2 regions of the Pseudoalteromonas distincta genome follow, and region 2 is predicted to be linked to the other one. Evidence: riboswitches for the same ligand, from Rfam matches in the RefSeq annotation. Region 2 holds a riboswitch; the other holds the start of a gene.
What was found. Region 2 has a riboswitch for lysine ahead of dapA (4-hydroxy-tetrahydrodipicolinate synthase). Riboswitches for the same ligand answer to the same signal wherever they lie in the genome.
Positions count from the first base shown of each region.

Region 1 (12,131 bases), 1.7 Mb from region 2:
AAAACCGGTGTTTTCAAAAATCCCACCACGAATAGTTACATCAGCTTGCGCCTCAGCCATATTACGCGATTGAAGGTCAACACGCGGGTCATATTCTAAATTAGAAATAGGCGAGTCGAATGTACCTACTGGCAACTTATTTGCAGTGGGTGAGGCCTCAACCGTTATTTTCTCGATTGCCGACTCATCAGATAGCGTATTAGCATTAGCAAATGCAGTAACGCTGCATAATATTGCAGGTATTATAATGTGTGGTGTGCGATTCATGTGTTTCTCATCATTTTTTATTTGTAGCTGCGGTTACAATTAATTTCAAAGCTTATATTTGAGCATGATAAAATAACTAAATGTAACAGCAGTCATTTTGTGCGCGATTGTACATCAATTTGTTAATAACTGCATTTGATAACCATTTACGTAATACCGACTTTATTAAAAACATGGTCATTCTATCGTATTAAATAGCGCACTCACTGCGTTAAAAATTATTTATATAGAACAACTATATGTCATAATTTTCGCCTTGTTATTGCGCTATTTTCTTGGCGCCATAATAGAACACTATTTTAATGCAATCGGTATAATTACTTATTAGGTAACATTTATAATGGATACTAAAGAATATAATACTATTTACTTTGCTGGTGGCTGCCTGTGGGGCGTACAAGAGTTTTTAAAGCACTTACCAGGCGTAATAAGTACTGAAGCAGGTCGCGCTAATGGTACAAGCAAAACCACTGACGGCGAATACGATGGTTATGCCGAATGCGTAAAAGTCATTTTTGATTTAAAAGTCGTTAGCCTAAATAAGCTGTATGACTACTTTTTTGAAATTATTGACCCATACAGTATTAATAAACAAGGGGATGACGTAGGCCCTAAATACCGCACTGCTATTTACAGCAAAAACAAAAGCCATTTAGATGCAGCAAGCAATTATATAAACAAGCGCAGTGATGCCGATAAAATTGTGGTAGGGGTAGAGCTGTTAACTAACTACGTGCCAAGCGATCCTGAGCATCAAGACCGCTTAACTAATCACCCTGATGACTATTGCCATATACCGCTTGAGTTACTGCATAAGTATAAATCGTAAATTTAACGCGGTGTTTTTTGTAGACGTGCAGCTTGCTGACGTGACGAGCGCAGCTCGTAATTTAAGGTTGAATATAGCGCTATAAAAAGTAAGTAATTAGAAGCTATCGCTTCTCGCGCAAGCAAGCTTAGCGCCTACGAGTAAAGTTTAACGCGGTGTTTTTTTGTAGACGCGTAGCTTGCTGACGTGACGAGCGCAGCTCGTAATTTAAGATGGAATATAGCGCTATCAAAGTAATTAGAAGCTATCGCTTCTCGCGCAAGCAAGCTTAGCGCCTACAGGTAAAGTTTGACGCGGTGTTTTTTTGTAGACGTGCAGCTTGCTGACGTGACGAGCGTAGCTCGTAATTACTTTATTTTAAAAGTCCCAAAAATACACATCCACAAAAAAGCTCACGTACTGTGAGCTTTTTTAAAACTTACTTATAGCTAATTTTAATTTACTGCTGCTTTTGCGGCGGGAAGTTACTTAAAATTTCGCTCACTGTTTTATTAATTGATGCTTCACGTTGTTCTGGCGATTGATTTTTCTTTAATCGACCTTCTTTCGCGCCGCGCCATACAAGCTGGTTAGATTCACGGTCTACAATATCAATAATCAGTGTGCCCACTTCGTATTCACGCGCGGTTGTATCACGTTGAAAACCAGTACCCCAATAACCCCAATGCGGGCGGTAGTTTACATTAAATGTATCTACTTCAAGCTCTTTATCAACCGATGCATGATAGTTAACAAGTACATCAGCATTTGCTGCATCAACTAAGCTCATACCTAGTGTTTGGCTCAGTTCTGCGTTAACGGCAGTGCGAACACGTTTTTCCATTAGGCCATTAATTTGGTAGTTATTTGTGTCTTTAGTTAGGCTGGCGTTTTCTACCCAAGCAAATGTTTTAAAATTACTAAAGTTGGCTGATTTATCGTAATCCCAATCAGGGGTTTGTGTACAGGCTGTAAGTAGTGCTAGCGCTGCAACAATAAGTATATTTTTCATTACGTTTGCTCCAATAAAATGCATTAATTTAAAATAACACACATCGTTTAAATGTGTATTATTTAAACGTCCTATATTTTAGTTTAGTTGGTTTGCCTTAACGGCCAATTAATTGTGTTCAACTTCAATCCAATCTTTTTCATCCACCCAGTTTTGTGCACCGTCTTTTACTGAACGAATAGGCACAATGTAGTCACAACTTATTTGTGGCTTAACTGAGGCAAATATAGGCACAAAACCAAAGCTTAGTGCGGTTTCTATAATCGCTTTTTGATTTTGCGGGTCAATGTCGGCCGCTTCATCTATGTAAATAGGTATACGGTATAGGTTTTGTTCTTGATCGCTTAATAAGTAACGAATAAACAACATGCCACACAATAACTTAATCGTAATACGTGTGCCGTTTGAACCCGCCGAATCTATTTTTTCAAAGTGCTCTGTTTCACCTGCGCGGTTAACCACTTCAAATCGAATATCAAATAAATCGGTAAGTGTTAAACCCGCTTTATCTGAGGCAAGTTTAATTAAGTGATCTTTCGCTTCGTTTACTGCACTTTCGCTGTACGGTTCTTGGCTCAGTAAATCAAGCGTGTCACCTTGTTCAAACTGATGCGACGTGCTGATAATGGTATCTATACTATCAACCAGCATTTTGCGCGGTATTACGTTAATTTTAAACGCTTGCAGGTTTGAAATTCGGTGCTGGCTTATGCCTTTATTAAAGCTGTTCATTTCGCGGCGAAGTCGGTCTAAATCTTCTCGCAAGCCTTTAATAGTTGCGGCAACCTCTGTAAGCGCAACACGAGCTTGGCGCTCAACAGCATCGCGTTCGTTATCAATATTATGAAAGGCGCTTATTAGCTTTTGGTATTTAGTGTATTCGTCATTTTCGTTGTCGAATTTAGTAATACCCGCGTTATATACATGCAAATAGGTATTACGCACGTTTATGTCAAAATTACGCAGCTCCTGGCAGTCTTTATTAAAGTGATGAACAAGGTCGCTTAAGTTATCAAAGTCGACCGTAATATCAATCATGTACGGGGTCACTTTGCCGCTGTATAAATCAAGCGTGTGGTCAATTCGCTCGCTTTTAACTTGGCGTAAGCGCTCAGTTTGGCGATTAATTTGCTCTTGTTTCGATTTAATTAACGAGCGACGATCGGCAATTGAGCCACTATTTTTTTGAATATCTTGCAAGTAGTCGTCAACTTGTTCGCGCTCAGCTAATAATTGCTCTTTGAGCATGGCTTGCGCTTCAACCGACTGCTGCATTACATCAAACTGTTCTAAGCGTTTTAGCGCGCTCTCAGCGCTCATTAGCTCATCGTATAGCGCGTCTTTTTCTTTTTGCTTGTCGGCAACGTTTGCAGCAACATCGCGTTGTTGCTTAAACTCTTTAAGTGAATGCTCAAGTGCGCTTAGCTGAGCAGTTAATTGCTCTTTGTTCTCGCCGCTTTGCATTTGCACAGGGGAGAGTTTTTTAAGTTTAATACTCGCGCCAGGTAGCGTTAGTACACCGCCTTTTACGTTTTCACTCAATAGCGATAAAAATTCCCCAAATGCATCTTCGTCATCAATGGTTATATCGCCATTAGTGGTGGTCGCAAACGAGAGAATATCTGGGTTTAAAATGCGCGATATTTCCTCTACTTCTTTTAACGAGAGGTCTTCGCGCATACGGGTAAACAAATTAAACTCAAGATTTTTAAGTTGCAGCTTTAAGCTCTTAATTTGTTTTTGTGTTTCGCTGATGCGGTAGTCAAGCGTGTGTAGGCTTTGTCCTTGTGCGCTGGTTATAGAGTGCGAAAGCGACTCGTAATCTTGTTTTAACTGAGTCAGGCTGGTTTTGAGCGTGGCTTTATTTACCAGTTCAAACTCGCTTTTAAGCGCATCGTAATCTAAAAACCACTGCTCAATTTGAGTTTGTCTACGCTCTATATCACGCGATTGCTGTACGTATAGGCTTTGCTTTTGCTCAAACTCGTGTTTTTCGTGCTCTATATCTTCAAGCGCTATACCCAGCTCATTAAGTTGCGATTCTTGATAGGTATCAAAATCAATCAATGCTTGGTCAATTTTAGGTGCGTACGCCGCTAATTTACCTTTAAGCACGGTTTGGTTTTCAAGCATTGATTCAAGCGCGGCTATTGGCTCTTGCATTGACTCAAGGGCTTTTAATTCGCGTTTTGAGCGGTTTACTTTATCAAATGAGCGACGCCATACTTCATAAAAATCGACCTTAGAGTTCGACATATGGCGTTCAAACACGCGTAGCATAAAGCGTTTTACGTCGCTTGCGCCTAATTTGTGTAAGTTAAGAATACGTCTAAATATTTCTTTATAAATAGAGGAGTCTTGTACATTATTAAGCGGGATCATTTTTAGGTTAATGTCGCCGTCAAAAGGCGTTGCGCCGCCAGTAAGTAGCGCGTTGAGCTCTTGTGCTTTAAGCTCAATAGGATTGTAATTAAGCGATTTTAAATGGTTGAACAGCTTGGTAAATTTAATAATAGTTTTACCTTGCGTGTACTGCTCTAAATCAAGCTTTCCTTGATAACAAAAGTACTGATGCGCGTAACCGGCAATTTTACCAAGTCCCGCAACGCCTATTACTACCGAGCCATGAGGCAAGTTAGCTTCGAGTAAAATGTACGACTGATCGGATGAAAAATAAAACTTACGGGTTTCATCTAAATCGTGTCCGTCCCATTCTGTTAAGCGTAAATCGTTAATAAGCGGGAACTGCAGGGCGTTAATAACCGAGCTTTTACCTGTGTTATTGGGCGCGCAAATAGAGCTGCTTTTATCAAGCGGGATCACACATTTTGCATAGCCTGCGGTGTTAAGTAGGGCGAGTTTACTTAGTCCATATAGATTTTTCATTCCTCGTCCTCTGTAATGTAGGTTTCTTCGTTTACTTCCATGAGTGCATCTATATAGCGGTGAATTGGCGCTTGTAGCATAAAGCCACCTTCTACTTCACGGGCTAAACCTAAGCGCACCATGCGCAGGTAAACGTCTTTACGTAGGTCCGATCCCGAAAATATCTCAAGCTGATCAAACAAATGTTTGTTAATTTGCACCAGCGTTTGCATAAGCTCTAAATCGTTTACGTCGTCAAACAATGCACGCATTGGATCTTTACCCGTATTGGCGTAGTGCTCAATTAAAATGTAAATGGTGAGTGCGATAGCGCGAGATATTTTGCCCATATTGGGTGTGCTTTCGTCGCTACCAAAGTAATAAAAGCCACGGCTGTCGCGTTTTAAATCGTTACCTAAAGCGGTAAATAGGGCGGTGTAGTCTTCTATGTGTTGGTCAAGCTCTTGCCACATTACGTTGTCTTGCTCGCAAATGTGATAACCCGCTACTAATTTTTTATTAATGGCTTGTAGATGGGTTAGCTCGTCTAAGTTTATGTGTGTCATGGTTTATTTACCTGCCTTTGAATCTGGCTGAGGCTCTGAATTAAATGGATATAAAGAAAAGTGCTGACCGGCAATTTTTACGCGGGCTTTTTCATCGCTTTGAATTATTTTAATATCGCTGTCGCTAACTAATTTTTGATACAAAAATAGCATTTCGTCTGCATCGAGATCTGGATAGCTTTCGTCTAAAAATTGCAGCAAGGGCTGCGGCTTTTTGCGTTTTTTATTAAAGCGCTTAGCAAAGCTGGTTTTAACATCGTTGTAGTCAGGAATATTAGGCGTAACAAATGCAGGCACGTCTTGCTGGTCAGGCAATTGGTATTCTTCGTGTTCAAATTCAACCAAGCTTGCCATGTAAGCCACAATATGGCGTTGCTGACCAAGCGAATATCGCTGTGCGTCGCTCACAAAGTGTGGCTGTACAGCACTTAGCATATTGTCTACGCCATTTTTACGTACAAGCCCAAGTACTTTGGCTGCTTGGCGAGTAATTAAGTTATTACGGCGTAGCTCCTCGCGCAGTGGCATAAGCATATCGGCACTTTTACGTAAGCTTTCTCGGCCTATTAAATGCATTTCGAGTATACGGGTACGTAATTGCTCCAGCATACGTTTATCGTTATACGCTTTACCTGAGCGCTCAATGTGCAGTATTTGCTTACTTATTTGCTCTTCAATGAGGGTAAAACACGCATGAAATTCACCACGAATATCAACCATTTCAAGCATTGGCTCTATGTATTCATCAAAGGCTTCTATTACCGCTTTATAACGCTTTTGCAGCGATTGCACTGCATTATTTGATTTGGCTTGTTCAACAATATTTAAAATAGCGTTTTCGTTGTGCGTATAGAGCTTCATTATTTTACGCACCCGATCATCCATAATGCGGCTGTAGCGGCGTAAATCGTCAAAGTCTTCTATTTCGCCAGCGTTATCTAGGCGGTTACCTAAACGAGCTAGGTCCTCTACTAGTACGCTAATTTCTTGCGCTAAACCTAAATGCTCTTCTTGCAGTAAAAAAGTAGCAAAATCAGCAATAGCACGATTTATTTCAAGCTGAGAGGATTTAGCCAGCGGAATTAAAATATCTTGGTTTAACAAACGATTTGTTTCTTTATAAATGCGTTCGTTTGACCACGTAGGCTGCTTTTGCTTAATCGCGTTTTGTACGTCTTTTAGGCTAAAGTCAGCCATTTTAAAACGTTTAAATAATAGCGCTAATACACCCCAATGTTCGGTTATGGTGTTTAGCAGCTTTTTAGCTGGGATCATAAGGGGTTACAACATCCTAGTATTTTATTATTGAGTTCTTTTAGAAGACTCATTATTACGTATTTTTAATTAACCTTGTCTGTATATAGTATTCGTTTTTAAGACCATTTAATAATAGTTTTTGCATAGAGGCAGTGCTAAAATTCGCGCCGAAAATAGGCACATGAAATGGAATGTTATTTGTGTGTTCTTTAAAACTATATCAAAGGTTGTTTAACTACCATGGTTTCCTCGATTATTCTAACCCTGATAGCGATTGCATTTTTACTGATCGTTATAGAAGATATAATCCACGTAAATAAAGCTAAAACCACGCTGTTTTTTGGTACGCTTTGCTGGATTCTTCTTTTTATATACCCCCTACACGGGCAAAGCCCCGATACGATTCAACATCTTTTAAATGAAAATATTTTAGAAATTGCCTCATTATGGCTATTTTTAATGGCTGCAATGACCTTTGTAGCGTATTTAAATTCAAAGGGGTTTATAGAAAATATTGTGCACCGCGTTATGCCAAAAAGTATTAGCGAAAAAAAGCTCATGTTTTTGGTGGGTGGATTTGCATTTTTGTTTTCGTCGATTTCAGACAACGTAACAGCGACGCTTATATCGCTTGCGGTTGTTATGTCGTTAAAACTTGAACCTAAAAAGCTCGTTAAATACGCCACGCTTATTGTATTTGGAGTTAACTCAGGTGGGGTATCGCTAATAACCGGTGACGTAACCACACTAATGATATTTTTAGATGGCAAAGTAACCATTGCTCATTTATTACTACTTATAGCGCCAGCACTTGCAAGCGTTATGCTGCTTGCCGCGTTACTGTCTATCGGTATGAAAGGGCGTGTTGAGTTTGCTAGTGCAGGTAAAACCCGCATTGAAAAAACCGACATAACCATTGCTGTTATATTTTTATCTACCGTAGTGAGCACACTTACGCTGAGTGTAATTTACAGCGTACCGCCTCTCTTAACCTTTTTGTTTGGCTTATCAGTGATGTTTTTAGTGGCGCAATTTTTAATGCGCAAAAAAGACATAAACAAAGACATAATCGATTTTGTTCGCGATATAGAATACGACACATTATTGTTTTTTGTAGGCGTACTTTTACTTGTAGGCGCACTTAAAGAAATTGGTATGCTAAGTAAATTTACCGACCTATACACGGTAATGGCACCTGAGTACGCAAACTACTTAATGGGCATATTATCAGCAGGGGTCGATAACGTACCGCTTACCGCTGCATTATTAAAAGCCAATATAGTAATGAGCCAACAACACTGGTTGTCGTTTACGTATGCAACGGGGGTGGGCGGTTCAATGCTTATTATTGGTTCGGCTGCGGGCATTATTGCCATGAGTAAAGTTAAAGCGCTTACCTTTATGAGCTACTTGCGTTTATCGCTACATTTATTAATTTGTTACACGGTTGGATATGCGGGCTCGTATTACATGGGCAGTTTTATTTAACTCATAAATTATTAAATGCTTGACAGCTAGACGTCTAAACGATAACTTTCAAAGCCCCGCTACTTAGTGGGGTTTTGTTTTATTAGCCACTGGTTAATAAAGCATTCAGAAGAGGTGCGATACTTAGGTACTTAATGTTAGGCGACGAAAGCCGATGATCATTAAGGAGGGAAGTACTCGCCGAGGAAAATAATGATACGTCGTCATTGTTTTTCGGTTTATGGGGCTGAATCCTCAAAACTGTCACCAATATAGGTGGAGAGCTTCTGGCAGTGGACTTATCTTCAAGCATTCCTTTGCCAAGTTCTTCTTGTTTTATTGCGGTTTGGATACCGCGAAAGGAGACTAAATGACTACCCAATCAGTGCCACAAACAGTATCAGGCGCAAAATCAGATTACATCGTTGCCAAATTTGGCGGAACCAGTGTTGCAAATTTTGAAGCGATGAGTCGCTGTAGCGAAATTATTGTTGCAGATAAAAGCGTACGTATTGTTGCCGTGAGCGCCAGTGCCGGCGTAACTAATCACTTAGTTGCACTGTGTAAATCAAGCATTACCTCAAGTGAGCGCCAAGAACACATAAACGGCGTGCTTGCTATTCAACAAACTATTTTAGATGAATTATCGCTAGATGCCGATTTAGCGGTTGGCTTTAACGAAACCTTAAAAGCGTTTCAAACATTGGCTCAAGAGCCACTAACAACCGATCAGCAACACGACGAGCTACTTAGCTTTGGTGAGCGTTTATCGTCGTATTTGTTTGCTCAGGTACTGCGTTTACAAGGTTTAAATGCCGATCGCTTTGATGTGCGCAAGGTGCTTAAAACCGACAGCCAATTTGGCAAAGCAACGCCCAATGTTGCAGCCACAGCGCAAGCTGCTAAAGATCATTTAATTCCGTTATTAGACGCTCAGGTAATTGTAACTCAGGGATTTATTGGTAGTGACGAATACGGTCACACCACAACGCTAGGACGTGGTGGTTCAGACTACAGCGCTGCATTATTAGCAGAAGCGATTAACGCTAAAAGTGTGCATATTTGGACCGACGTAGTGGGCATTTTTAGCACCGACCCGCGTTTGTGCGCAAAAGCGACGCCTATTGCACGCTTAAGTTTTGACGAAGCCGCTGAAATGGCAACCTTTGGCGCAAAAGTATTACACCCAGCAACTATTTTACCAGCGAGTCGTAGCCACATTAACGTGTTTGTAGGTTCTAGCCGAGAGCCTGAGCGTGGCGGTACGTGGATTGAGCGTGAAAAATCGCAGCAACCAGGTATACGCGCAGTAACGCAACGTAAAAACCAAATATTGCTTACCCTTAAAAGCCCAGAAATGCTACTAGCAAGCGGCTTTTTAGCACGCGTATTTACACTATTAAGTGAATACAATATATCGGTAGATTTGGTAACTACATCAGAAATCAGTGTGGCTATAACGCTTGATAACGCGCAAAACGCCTCGCGCCCAGAGCTTGATCAAGAATGCCTAGATAAGCTTGCAGAGTTTTGCCATGTTTCGGTAGAAAACAACCTAACATTGGTGGCACTTATTGGCTCTGAGATTCAATTACGCCAACACGAAATGAACTTAATGAGTGTACTAAAAGACTTTAACATTCGATTAATTTGTCACGGTGCTAGTAAGCACAACCTGTGCTTTTTAGTAGAGCAAACTGAGTCAGATAACGTAGTACAGTCTATCCATAGCCGTTTATTAGAAAACGATTTTGCTGCGTAAGTAATCGTTATTCAGGGAAATTAACGAGTAAAATCAGTTAATAAAGTCATTTAATAAAAAGCATCGCCAGTCGGTGCTTTTTTTATGCACCACACTCACATCAAAACAAACATTGTTGTCACTGCTATCAACTACAGTAACGCGATTACTGCAAGCACTCAGCTTTGCTCTATGTAATTCGTCAAACACATTAGGGCTAAGTAATTTTGCAATAGGGCGGCTGGTGGCTTTAGCAAGTGACTCTTTTAATGTCCAAATTCTAAAAAACGTATCTGCTTGGGCTTGGGTATTAGTAGGCTCGGTAATAAGTGTAATTTCATCATTATGATAAAAATGCTTAGCGAGCTTTTCAAACGGGCGCTTTAGGCTTACTTTTTCAATATCAAACCCAAACTCACTTTTATCAAAATTTAGCGCGACCCCAACTAAACCATGCGAGTGCGAAATACAGGTATTTATAACATCACCACTTACATGTATTTGCAGCTTTGAGCTTGCTTCGTCAAATTCGGTACTCATTTTATTAAGGGGTACGTGCGTATGTTGCGGCTGCGTTACTTTAATAAGGTGTTTTAACAATAACCGCGTAGCTAAATACTCTTGCTTAGCCTGTGGGCTTTTACGGCGGTTTATAATGTTTAACTCAAATGGGCTTAAGCAATCGGGCAAATTAAAGTCACTAAGCTCAAGTGTTTTAGCATTAAATAATAAAATACTGTTACTCGCTAAAGACAAATTTGCCAATTGAGTTGAAGTAATACTCAAGGCGTTTTTAAAATAGTGTTCAGTCATAAAAGCCCTAAAGCAAAAGAAGTCGCTGATATTGTGAGCGGTTAACGCCACTAATAAAGGCTGGGTACAATTTTATTACTCAGCTGGCATGAAATATGGTTTAATTCACAATAATCAAAATAATAACAGATTTGTAGATGTATGGCACAAGTGCGTGATGGGTTTCAAAGCCGACTTGGTTTTGTTTTAGCCGCTGCTGGCGCAGCAGTGGGTTTGGGTAATATTTGGGGTTTTCCTACGCAAGCGGCCAACCATGGCGGCGGTGCTTTTTTACTGGTTTATTTTATTGTTATATTTTTACTTGCGCTTCCTGCGCTGTATACCGAACTTTATTTAGGTCACAAAGCACAAGCTAACCCGGTAAAAGCATTGGGCGATGCATGGCAAAACACTAGCCGTAAAGTAGGTGCAGCAGCCGGTTACATAGGTCTTGCGGGCGCAGTTGTTATGCTAAGTTTTTATTCAATAGTGGCAGGGTGGATGCTTTCGTACGCTATTGAACCCATAACAACCTTTTTAGGTTTCACAGGCGCAAGCGAATTTTTACATAGTGACTCAGTGCTGCGTAATTTTGTATTTACGCCGCTTATGCTTATTTTAACTGCCAGTATTATTTTAAAAGGGGTTAAATCGGGAATAGAAACCTGGTCGCGCCGTTTAATGCCACTGTTGCTTGTGCTGCTTGTTGGTTTAATTGCCTACATTGCAACACTTGATGGCGCAAGCAAAGGCTTTGCTGCGTATTTAATCCCTGATTTTAGCCAAATACTCGACCCTAATTTAATTATTGCGGCAATGGGGCAAGCGTTCTTTTCGCTCTCACTAGGTGTGGGCTGTATGATGATTTACGGCTCGTATTTACAACCAGATGCTAATTTACCAAAGCTCACAGCAGGTGTTGCACTACTTGATACTGGCGTTGCTTTTTTAGCGGGTTTACTCATTATTCCTGCTATTTATGTGGCGCAGCACAACGGTGTTGAAGTATTTAGTGGCGGTAAACTGATTGGCGAAGGGCAGCTAATTTTTGCTATTTTACCTGAGTTATTTAGCACCATGGGCGAAATTGGTTTATTAGTTGGTTTATTGTTTTTTGTATTAATGTCTATCGCATCGGTTACGTCAACAATATCGACCACCGAAATTCCGGTAGCGTTTTTAGTCGAAAACCATAACGTTAGCCGCACCAAAGCAACATGGGCAGTAAGCGCTGTTGTACTTGTGTGTGCAAGCGCAATTATATTAAATTTTGATTGGTTATTTGGTTTGGTAATTATGCTATTTACTCAATACCAATTACCGCTTATGGGTTTATTTTACTTTATTACAGTAGGG
Region 1 covers NZ_CP040558.1:1,955,213-1,967,343, reverse strand. Annotated here, with positions in the region: gene FFU37_RS08695 (TonB-dependent receptor plug domain-containing protein) at 1-267, opposite strand, end outside; gene FFU37_RS08690 (peptide-methionine (S)-S-oxide reductase) at 608-1,096, shown strand; gene FFU37_RS08685 (DUF4136 domain-containing protein) at 1,536-2,087, opposite strand; gene FFU37_RS08680 (Mks condensin complex protein MksF) at 2,196-4,973, opposite strand; gene FFU37_RS08675 (condensin complex protein MksE) at 4,970-5,518, opposite strand; gene FFU37_RS08670 (MksB family condensin complex protein) at 5,522-6,793, opposite strand; gene nhaD (sodium:proton antiporter NhaD) at 7,016-8,263, shown strand; lysine riboswitch at 8,365-8,537, shown strand; gene lysC (lysine-sensitive aspartokinase 3) at 8,613-10,004, shown strand; gene FFU37_RS08655 (4'-phosphopantetheinyl transferase family protein) at 10,038-10,796, opposite strand; gene FFU37_RS08650 (sodium-dependent transporter) at 10,938-12,131, shown strand, end outside.
Region 1: another riboswitch for lysine. It lies ahead of lysC (lysine-sensitive aspartokinase 3); the one in region 2 lies ahead of dapA (4-hydroxy-tetrahydrodipicolinate synthase).

Region 2 (12,131 bases):
GAGCGCAGCAATTAAGTCATCCCAATCAAGTGTTGCTTCGTTTTGTGTATAAGGAATACCTAAACCGCCACCTAAATCTAAAATTTTAAGGCTAATATTTAAATCGCTGGCAAGTTGGCTAAGAGGTGCAATCATTTGTGACCACAAGTCGCTTAGTTTTTGCGTGCTAAGCATGTTGCCCCACTGAAAAATATGCAGGCCGTCAAATTTAAGCGCAGGGTAGTCAGCTACATTGAGTGCTTGCCATTCATTACAACCCAAACCAAACGGTGTAAGGCTGTCGCCGCCCAGTGGGTTTTTTTCACCTTCAGGCCAACGTAATTGTACACGCAGTAATACTTGTAACTGCGTGTTTTGTAGTTGCGCTTGTTGGTTTAACCAACGTACTTGATTGAGGCTTTCTGCTACGAATATACGCACGCCGCGCTCAATAAAGTGTTTTATTTGTTTAGGGCTTTTTGCAGGCCCTGTGTTGAGCACGCGCTGCGAGCTAATACCTTGTGCTAGTACTTGCTCAAGCTCACCTTTACTTGCTACGTCAAAATTAAAGCCAGCACTGTCTAAGCTTTGAATAATTTTAGACAGTGGGTTTGCTTTTACCGCGTACCACAGTTTTACATCGGTTTGCGCAACTAAACGCGCAAGATGCGTGTTTAGTTGATCTAAATCGTAAACAAAAAAAGGTGTATCAATTTGTTGTGTAATAGTATTTACAGCGGTTTTGATATGCGTGCTTAAAAAGCTCATTATCGTAAAACCTCTTCAAGCAATAACGATGCATCGCTTTTCTCGTCGCGGTATTTAACTATTAACGCACACGACATGCTTAGGCCTTGCTCGCGCGCCCATTCGTTTGACGCAGGGCGAGAGCCCGGTATTACAATCGCGTACTCTGGGATTGGCTCGCCTTTATCTAGTTGGCGCTCGTTTACGCAGTCGTATACCGGAATAGTTGCTGATAAACGCACGCCAGGGGCAAGTACTGCGCCTTTTTTAATGACTACGCCTTCAACAATAATACAGCCAGCGCCAATAAAGGCGTCGTCTTCTACAACTACTGGGCTTGCACCGATTGGCTCAAGTACACCACCAAGCTGAACTGCAGCACTTAAATGTACGTTTTTACCTACTTGTGCACACGAGCCAACTAATGCGTGGCTATCTACCATTGTGCCTTCGTCGATATATGCACCAATGTTTACATACGCTGGTGGCATAATAATCGTGCCTTTAGCAACATAAGCACCACGGCGAACACTTGAGCCACCTGGTACCATACGAACGCCATCATCAGTACTAAATTCTTGCGGAGCTAAGTTATGTTTATCAACAAAGCCGCCTGCAAACTCAGTATTAGTGCCATTTTTAAAGGCTTCTAAAATGCCTTGCTTTACTTCTACGTTAGCTTGCCATTGGCCGCTTTCGTTTTGTGATGCTGCGCGTACTGCGCCCGATTCTAAATTATTTAATAGTTCTAACCAGCTCATTATAAAAACCTGTATTTAATGCCAAGATAAAATGGTGTTGTTTGCAGTTGTGATGCAATCGGTTTGAGTTAACTCAAGATGTGTTAAAGGTGGACGAAGTTGCGGGCTGCTTAAGCGGCCTTGCAAATGCATCAGTACCTTTACGGGAATAGGGTTTGCGACAGCAAATAGGCTATTAATAGCGCTTGACCACTGGGCAAATAAGTTAGGGTGTTGACCACTTAAACTGCGCTTAACAAACTCGTGAGTTTGTTCAGGCCATGCGTTTGCAGCTACCGACACCAAACCTTTTGCGCCAGCTTGAGCAAAATAAGGCATTAGCGCATCGTCGCCACTAAAAATAGCTAAATTAGGCGCCGCTTGGCGGTAAGCTTCAAACTGAGCAATACTGCCGCTCGCTTCTTTTAACGCCCATAAATTTTTATTGTTTTGTAAGTTTTGAATTGTTGCCGCTGGGATGCTAACAGCGCTTCGACCCGGTACGTTATAAAGCATACATGGGTGAGCGCTTGCATTTAGTAGGCTTTCAAACCAATGAGTTTGACCTATAGCACCAGGCTTTGCATAAAGCGGTGAGCCAAGTAAAAAGCTATGAATTGGTAGTGTATTACAGTAATTAACCCACTCAATTTGTTGCTTTAAGTTACTACCGCCCACAGCAACCATGAGTGGTACTGTTGGTTTTAGCTGGCATACGTGTTCAACAATGGCTTGTTGCTCTTTTAGCGTTAGTGCTAAACCTTCGCCCGTACTGCCAAGTAGCAAAATACCGTTATGTGCCGCTTCTTGATCGCTAACCAGCTTAGTTAACGTGTTGTAGTCAACATCGCCGTGTTGATCAAATGGCGTAACGAGCGCGGTCCACAGTGAGTAGTCGTTTAAATTGAAGTTGTTGATCATCTCTCACGAACTTATAATTTGTACCAACTTTATTAAAAACGTGATCATTTTAGCGATAACTAATTTAATGCAATTGGTATTATTCGAAGAGTTAAAAAGCTTTATGGAAGGAGCCGCATTAACGTCGTTCGAACTAATAATTCGAAGAGCGAATGGGCTTAAAATAATAGGGCGCACGGCCTTAATATTTAAGACCAGAAGCTCTCCACCAAACTAACAAGCTGCTTTTTATAAGCAGCTATTGGTGACAGTCGCTAGGGTTCAACCTAGTCGCCCGAAATAAACACCTCGCAAAAGTGGTTACTTCTCGGCGTTAATTCCCCTCACGTATGCTTACTGGAGTTTGCGCTCCTAACATACGCTACCTGAATAACGCACCTCTTCTAGCCCTTTGCACCTGTTTGTAGGGTAAAACTTACAAACCTGTGCAATTTAAATAGGGTAATTACGGCGATTAAAGCATTTTAGCCGTCTAGGTGTCAAGCGACTAAATACAGATTAATTCATCGAAAAGAGGGGTGGTTACGTATTAGGTGCTTTTCTCGTACACTAGCAATATAAGTAGTGAGGTATTTAATTAGTATGGAAAAATTTAGCGATATTTATAAGCGAGCGGTAGAGCGAAAAGGCTCTGAAAAAATGCTTAAGTTATTACTTGCAAAACCGCTATCTAAAAAACAACTAAGCACGTTAAGTGACGACGATTGGCTTGAAGAATTTACTCGAAAAGTATTTCAAAGCGGCTTTTATTGGTCAGTCATAAATAATAAGTGGGCAGGCTTTAGAGAGGTTTTTTGGGATTTTAGCGTTGATAAGTTATTAATGATGCCACCCGATATGCTGGAACAAAAAGCAACGGATGAGCGCATTGTTCGTAACTATAAAAAAGTAAAAACAATTACCGAAAATGCTTACATGATCCACGAAATAGCAGGGGAACATGGCAGTTTTAGTCAGTTTATCGCTAATTGGCCAACAGACGATATTATTGGTTTATGGGCGTATTTAAAAAAACATGGTTCGCGTTTAGGCGGAAATACAGGGCCTTACGCGTTGCGAGCACTTGGTAAAGATACATTTTTACTATCACGCGATGTAGAGAATTATTTGCGTGCCCATAAAATTATAGACGGCGGCTTACAAACTAAAAAGTCACTAAATGCAGCCCAAGCTTTTTTTAACGAAATGCAAAAGCAAAGCGGCTTAAGTATGCAAGAGTTAAGCTTAATTGTTGCTTATGGCGTAGGTGACAACCGTGTTGGTATAAGTCAGCAACAATAGGAATTACCATGAAATTAGTGCCGAGATACACAGATGTTGCGGAAAACTTCGCGATAGAAGATTTCCCTGCAAGTGTCGCCTCTCCTCAGTTATTGCTGTGGAACGAGAGTTTAGCAAAACAATTTAATATTAACATTGCGGCTGATTTGCGTGCCAGCACTTTTAGCGGTAACGAAAAACAGGCGATTCCTGCAGTAGCACTTGGTTACTCTGGGCACCAATTTGGACATTTTTCACCACGCTTAGGCGATGGACGAGCGCACTTACTGGGCGCTATTAGTGATGATGAAAACCAGTTATGGGATATTCAATTAAAAGGCTCTGGTGCTACTCCTTACTCAAGAGGTGGGGATGGACGTTGCGCACTTGGCCCTGCTATTCGTGAATACGTAATGAGCGAGGCAATGCATGCACTGGGAGTTAAAACCACACGCTGCTTAGCGGTTGTTGGTAGTGGTGAAACGGTTTATCGTAATCCGCCACAAGCTGGGGCTATCGTTACGCGTGTAGCAACTAGCCATATTCGTGTTGGCTCGTTTCAATATTTAGCGACGCAAGGCGATGTTGAAGGGCTTAAAAATTTAGCCGATTTAGCTATAGAGCGTCACTACCCAGAAATAACAGATACAGGTTCGCAGCGATATTTAGCATTTTTAGGCGCTGTGATTAAAAACCAAGTTAAGCTAGTTGTGAGCTGGATGCGTGTTGGATTTATTCACGGAGTAATGAATACAGATAATACGCTAGTAAGCGGAGAGACCATTGATTACGGCCCGTGTGCCATGATGAATAGCTTTGATTTTGATACCGTATTTAGCTCTATAGACAAACAAGGTCGGTATGCATTTGGTAATCAACCTAATATAGCTAACTGGAACTGCGCACGCTTAGCTGAGAGTTTAATACCACTCATTAGCGATGATGACGAGCAAGCGGTTTCATTAATGACGCCATTTATTAATAGTTTTGCTGAGCAGTTTAATACTGAGTTTACGGCTATGTGGGCACAAAAACTGGGTTTAAATGAATCTAGCGATAGTAGTGGCGAGTTAATAGCAGAGTTGTTAACGCTATTAAAAGATAATCAGCTCGACTACACCAATGCCTTTGATGCGCTTACTGAATCCTTAAAAGGAGAAAAAAGCGTACCTGAGTCGCTAATTGAATGGAGAGCTAAGTGGGTAAGCTTAACTGACGATAATAGTTATGAAGTAATGAGAGCTGCAAATCCTCGTGTTATACCGCGAAATCATGTGATCGAAGAAATAATTGCACAATATAACGCTACAGGATCTAGCGAGTTACTACAGCGCTTTATAAAAATAGCCGGCAATCCATACTCTAACGGTGAAGAATTATCAGAATTTTGCTCTCCACCGACTAATGATAATGACTACCAGACTTTTTGTGGTACTTAATACTTAACTTTAAATATAACCGCATGATTAAAAAGAGTCATTTTTTAATCAAACATGCGCATATACCTAGGGGAATGCTAATTCTGGTGGTATTATGCGCACAATATAAAGCAAGCAATATTTCTTTGCATTTATAAGTGCATTCAATTTAATTGCTCTTACATTCCTTGCTAAGTACTAATTTACAAAAACTACTATATTTATTTTTCAATAAAGTTTTAATTTCGCCTATAGTAAGTGGATGTGTGTTGTGACAAGGCATAGAAAAAAAGTTATAAACTTTATTTTTCGTTAAGTATTGATTAACAAAGGCTCAGTTAGTCTATATAAAACTGATTGAGCTAGTATCGATTAGCTACAATTTAAAATTGTTCAAATGGGAAGAAAACAATGAAATTAAAAACACTTACAATTGCAATCGCGTTGGCTGCAACTAGCGCATCTACATTCGCTGCTGATAAAGAAGAAGGTTTCTACATTGGCGCATTTGGTGACTACTATGACGCATCTTGGAAAAACATGCGTGATCAAGCCGGTCTTGACGTAAACGAATCAACTGGCTGGGGTGTTGAAGCTGGTTACCGTTTCAGTGATTACTGGAGCGCACGTCTTGAATATGCAGACATGGATTTTAATGCTTTTGATAAAGTTGCTGGCAACCGTAACAATATTGATGGCGAGCGTTACGGTATTGATGCTCTTTACCATTTAGACGGCGGTCCTTTCTATGGTCTTTTCGGTATTAAAGAAATTGACGTAGTTGATGACAACACATTCTTAAATGCAGGTGTTGGTTACCAGCATTTCATTACAGATGGCTTATTTGTAAATGCTGAAACAGCTGTATATCAAGGTCTTGACCGTGGTTATACAGATGTTGGCGCTAAAATTGGTATTAACTACTTATTTGGCCAAAACTCTGCACCGGTTGAGCAAGTTAAACCTGCTCCTGAAGTTGTTGAAGTAGCTGTAGCCCCTGCAGACAGCGATAACGATAATATTGCTGATACAGATGATAAGTGTCCTAACACACCTATGACTGATGCTGTAGATGGTACTGGTTGTACTTTATATGAAGATAAAGAAGTAACAGTAAGCTTATTAGTGACTTTCCCTAACAATGCTTCTGCAGTATCTACTCAATACTTAAATGATATTGAAAAAGTATCTGCATTCTTAAAAGAGTACCCAGATACAACAGTACTATTAGAAGGTCACACTTCTGCTGTAGGTAAAGCAACTTACAACAAATGGTTATCTAAAAAACGTGCTGATGCTGTAGCTAAGCAACTTGTTGCTGATGGTATTGCTGAAGATCGTATTACTACAGTTGGTTTAGGTGAAGAGCGTCTTAAAAATGATGCAAACACTAAAGCTGCAAACGCAGAAAACCGTCGTGTAGAAGCGCATATCAAAACTATCAAAAACGTTAAAGTTTTACGTTAATTAAATAGTTTGTAATAAAAACCCAGCCAAGTGCTGGGTTTTTTTATGCCTGTAATAAATTAATACTAGTTAATGGTAATGATTCTTACTTAACAAGTATTCATGAAAATAGTTTTTACCACAACCACTATTCATAGTATTTATAATCGGTATAATCAGTTGCGCAACTGGATGGATTTTCATCTATCCATAAAAGCTTTATAATTACGCGTTAGAATACTATAAGTATTGGGTAACTTATTTGCGCCCAAAGCGCTACCGGATACTTTCACGTCACCAAGAGGGCAATATTGTGCTACAAGAATATCGTAAACACGTAGAAGAACGTGCCGCGTTAGGTATCGTACCAGCGCCATTAGATGCTCAGCAAACTGCTGATCTTATTGAATTAATAAAAAACCCACCTGCAGGTGAAGAAGAATTCATTTTAGATTTGTTCATTCAGCGTATACCAGCTGGTGTTGATGATGCTGCTTATATTAAAGCGGGATTTTTAGCAGCTGTAGCTAAAGGTGAAGCTAATTCTCCACTTGTTTCTAAAGAAAAAGCGGCAGAATTATTAGGTACAATGCTGGGCGGTTACAATATCGCGCCAATGATTGACCTACTTGATGACGAAACACTTGCACCAATCGTAGTTAAAGGCCTTTCAAATACATTACTTATGTTTGATGCGTTCTACGATGTTGAAGAAAAAGCAAAAGCGGGTAATACATTCGCTAAGCAAATTATTGAGTCTTGGGCAAATGCAGAATGGTTTACTAATAAGCCAGCTGTTGCTGAAAAGATCTCAGTTACTGTATTTAAAGTAACTGGCGAGACAAATACTGATGACTTATCACCAGCACCAGATGCATGGTCTCGTCCAGATATCCCACTTCATGCTTTAGCAATGCTAAAAATTGAACGTGATGGAATTACACCAGACAAGCCAGGCGAAGTAGGTCCAATCTCTCAGCTTGAAGAATTAAAAACTAAAGGCTTACCACTTGCATATGTAGGTGACGTTGTTGGTACTGGTTCTTCTCGTAAGTCTGCAACTAACTCTGTACTTTGGTTCATGGGCGATGATATCCCATTCGTACCAAACAAGCGTGTTGGCGGTGTATGTCTAGGTAATAAAATTGCTCCAATCTTCTTCAATACAATGGAAGATTCAGGTGCATTACCAATCGAATTAAATGTTGATGAGCTTAACATGGGTGAGCAAATCGATATTTACCCGTACGAAGGTGTTGTTAAGAGCCACGGTACTGACAAAGTAATCTCAACTTTTGAACTTAAATCTGATGTAATTTTAGATGAAGTTCGTGCTGGTGGTCGTATACCACTTATCATTGGTCGTGGTTTAACTGATAAAGCACGTACATCACTTGGCCTAGGTCCAACTGATGTATTTAAAGTACCAACAGTGACAGAAGTTTCTGAAAAAGGCTTCACACTAGCGCAAAAAATGGTTGGTAAAGCGTGTAACGTTCCAGGTATTCGCCCAGGCCAATATTGTGAACCTAAAATGACAACTGTTGGCTCGCAAGATACAACAGGTCCTATGACACGTGACGAACTTAAAGACTTAGCATGTTTAGGTTTTTCTGCAGATTTAACAATGCAGTCTTTCTGTCATACGTCGGCTTACCCTAAACCAATCGATGTAAACACTCACCATACGCTTCCTGATTTCATCATGAACCGTGGCGGTGTGTCACTTCGCCCAGGTGATGGTGTAATTCACTCATGGTTAAACCGTATGTTATTACCAGATACTGTAGGTACTGGTGGTGATTCACATACACGTTTCCCATTAGGTATTTCATTCCCAGCAGGTTCGGGTGCAGTAGCATTCGCAGCAGCTACAGGTGTTATGCCTCTTGATATGCCTGAGTCAATTTTGGTTCGCTTTAAAGGTGAAATGCAACCAGGTATCACTTTACGTGACCTTGTACATGCAATCCCTTACTTCGGTATTAAAGAAGGTTTATTAACAGTTGAGAAAAAAGGTAAAATTAACGAATTCTCTGGTCGTGTACTAGAAATTGAAGGCGTTGAACACCTAACTGTTGAGCAAGCGTTCGAACTATCAGATGCATCTGCAGAGCGTTCTGCAGCAGGTTGTGCGGTTAAACTTTCTAAAGAGTCTATCGCAGAATACCTAGAATCAAACATTGTTATGCTTAAATGGATGATCTCTGAAGGTTACGGCGATGTACGTACTATTGAGCGTCGTATTACTGCAATGCAAGATTGGTTAGCTAACCCAGAACTAATGGAAGCTGACGCTGATGCAGAGTACAAACATGTACTTGAAATCGATTTAGCAGATATTAAAGAGCCAATCCTTTGTGCTCCAAATGACCCAGATGATGCACGTTTATTATCTGATGTTACTGGCGAGAAAATCGACGAAGTATTCATCGGTTCTTGTATGACTAACATCGGTCACTTCCGCGCAGCAGGTAAGTTACTAGATGGCTTTAAAGGTCGTATCCCAACTCAGCTTTGGGTTGCCCCGCCAACTAAGATGGATAAAGATCAGCTTACAGACGAAGGTTACTACGGTATCTTTGGTCGTGTAGGTGCACGTATCGAAACTCCAGGTTGTTCACTATGTATGGGTAACCAAGCACGCGTTGCAGACAAAGCAACGGTTGTGTCTACCTCTACACGTAACTTCCCTAACCGTTTAGGTAATGGCGCGAACGTATTCTTAGCTTCAGCAGAACTTGCTGCAGTAGCGGCTATTTTAGGTAAACTACCTACTCCAGCTGAGTACCAAGAATACGCAGCGAAGATTAATGCAACGGCTGCAGATACTTACCGTTACTTAAACTTCCACCGTATGCCTGCTTACACTAAAAAAGCAGACAACGTGATTATTCAACAAGCTGTATAACTTTTAGAGTTTGTTTAAAAACCCGCTTCGGCGGGTTTTTTATTGGCTAAAACAAATATTAGATAGTTCATGCTTCTTTTTTTGTATTATTGTATTAACTCTAGTCTTAAATTACTTTTAAAGTAATTAATCGCGCAAAAATTCCTATCAAAATGCATTAAAATCCTTATCAATATTCTCATTATTTTAGGCGAGATTTTATGACAGCATTAAACAACCAGAATTTATTGCAACTACGTTTTGTTAACCAAGCAAATATTGATTTGGTTAAACCTTCTTTTGATAACCTTCCTGCAAACCTTTATGCAGATGGTGCCTTTCGTAAACGTCGTTATTCAGTAGTAAAAATGCAAAATGGTGAAATAAAGCTACAGCAAGCCAAAGCATTTGTTCAAGATGATTCAATTAATACTTTTCAAGGTAATGTAGAGCGTACTTACGAAAATTTAGAGCAAAGTTTACTTGAGTCAGAGGGCATGAAAAGCATTGTAAATGAATTTCGCCAACTTACCGGTATTGATGAGCAGCGTGATATTGAAATTCATCAGTTCCGCATGCTTGCCATCGATAGCGATACACCTGCAGCGCCAGAAGGCGTGCATCAAGATGGTTTTGACCATGTATGTATATGCGGTGTTTCTCACGAGAACTTAGAAGGCGGCGAACTGCTTGTATACGAAAACAAGCAAGCTGAGCCTTGTTTTAAAATGGAAATAAAAGACGGCATGTTTGCATTAATAAACGACCGTCAAGTGTGGCATAACGCAACACCTATGAACAAAATTGATGCTAGCAAACCAGGTTACCTGGATTGTTTTGTATTAACGTCTTAAGGAAGTTAGGCATGAACATAACGCAATTACGTGAGCAGTTTCCAGCATTAATGCAGAACGTTGATGGTAAATCGCCAATATTTTTAGACGGACCAGGTGGCTCGCAGGTACCAACATCGGTGCTTACTGCGATGACAGCTTATTTAGGTCATTATAATTCGAACTTAGGTGGCGCGTTTTTTTCAAGTGATAAAACGGTTGAGTTGATGGCGAATGCGCGTCAAGCAGCCGCTGATTTACTTAATGCACCTAGCTCACAACAAATTGTGTTTGGTCCAAACATGACCAGCCTAACATTTAGCTTTAGCCGTGCTATTTCACGCGACTGGCAGGCTGGCGATGAAATAATTGTAACCAATGCCGATCACTTCTCGAATGTATCGTCGTGGCAACAAGCTGCAGAAGATAAAGACGTTAAAGTTAATACGGCTTTAATTAACGAAGCTGATTGCAGCTTAGATATGGCGCAATTTGAAAGCTTATTAAACAGCAACACTAAGCTTGTAGCGGTTACTTACGCTTCAAATACCACAGGTTCAATTAATAATATTAAACGTATTGTTGAGCTTGCTCACGCTGTAGGTGCACTTGTTTATGTTGATGCCGTACATTATGCACCGCACGAACTTGTTGACGTGCAAGCACTTGATTGCGACTTCTTAGCGTGCTCTGCGTATAAGTTTTTTGGCCCGCATTTAGGTATGGTTTACGGTAAAAAAGAACATTTAGACGGGTTTACGCCTTACAAGGTTGAGCCAGCTAAAGACGTAGCACCAGGTCGCTGGGAAACCGGCACGCAAAGCTTTGAAGCAATGGCTGGTTTTATCGCAGCTGTTGATTACATTGCGGCGATTAGCGAGCTTGATAATAGCCATTCACGTCGCGAAAAGTTAAGTGTGGCTTTTGCTAAAACTAAGCAGCACGAAATGGCGCTTAGCGAACACTTTTTAACGCGCTTAGTTAATTATCCACGTATTAAGTTATTTGGTATTGATGATTTTGATCGCCTTAATGAGCGTACACCTACTTTTGCTTTAATTTTTGAAGGGCTTGAGCCACGCGCCGTTTCAGGATTTCTAGGTAAGCAGCATATTTGCGTGTGGGATGGTAATTTTTACGCGCAAGGGTTGTGCAAGCAATTAGATGTGCTTGATAAAGGCGGTGTAGTGCGCATTGGTTGTATGCACTACAACACCATTGAAGAGCTAGATCAGTTGTTTAATTTATTTGATGAACTGCTCGGTTAAATAATACTGATTTTTGGTGCGCTAACTCTTAGGCGCACCATATATTTGTTCTGCACGGTTAAACAGTACCCACGAGGTTAAAATATACTTATCGTTTGATACTGGCTTATTGCCTCTATGAGTATGTGTAAAGTAGCCAGGTGCTATCACCATAGTGCCTTTTTGAGGGGCTATTTTACGGTTTTGATAATAAAACTCTGTTTCACCACCTTCTTCTACATCGTTTAAGTAAAACATAAATAACAACACGCGATGCAAAGCTTCATTGTGCTGTAGCTGCGGATAAACTTCACTGTGCCAGTAAGGGTAGCCACCTTTGTTTACTTCGTATTTTTGCGCTTGAATGTTACCGAGTCTAAAAATTTGCTGAACTAAAACGGGTAATTGCGGTTTACCCACTTCTTCAAAATTCTCTTGGGTTAAATCGACTACCTCACCTGTTTTTGGGTGATAAACTTTTAAGCCAAATGCCCCAATCATCATAAAAATATGCTCTTCAACATACTTAAAAACATGCTGTGCAGTCGTTTGTTGTATATGTTTTAATTGTTGTGCATATTCGGGGTGATTATTTAAGTGCAGGTCGTGGCTGTCTTTTTTCTTTAAGTCGACACCGCCCGATGTTACCC
Region 2 covers NZ_CP040558.1:3,637,397-3,649,527, forward strand. Annotated here, with positions in the region: gene FFU37_RS16345 (PLP-dependent decarboxylase) at 1-747, opposite strand, end outside; gene FFU37_RS16350 (2,3,4,5-tetrahydropyridine-2,6-dicarboxylate N-succinyltransferase) at 747-1,487, opposite strand; gene dapA (4-hydroxy-tetrahydrodipicolinate synthase) at 1,503-2,387, opposite strand; lysine riboswitch at 2,578-2,778, opposite strand; gene FFU37_RS16360 (DNA-3-methyladenine glycosylase I) at 2,970-3,668, shown strand; gene FFU37_RS16365 (protein adenylyltransferase SelO) at 3,677-5,086, shown strand; gene FFU37_RS16370 (OmpA family protein) at 5,477-6,532, shown strand; gene acnB (bifunctional aconitate hydratase 2/2-methylisocitrate dehydratase) at 6,825-9,422, shown strand; gene FFU37_RS16380 (2OG-Fe dioxygenase family protein) at 9,623-10,255, shown strand; gene FFU37_RS16385 (cysteine desulfurase-like protein) at 10,267-11,502, shown strand; gene FFU37_RS16390 (2OG-Fe(II) oxygenase) at 11,524-12,131, opposite strand, start outside.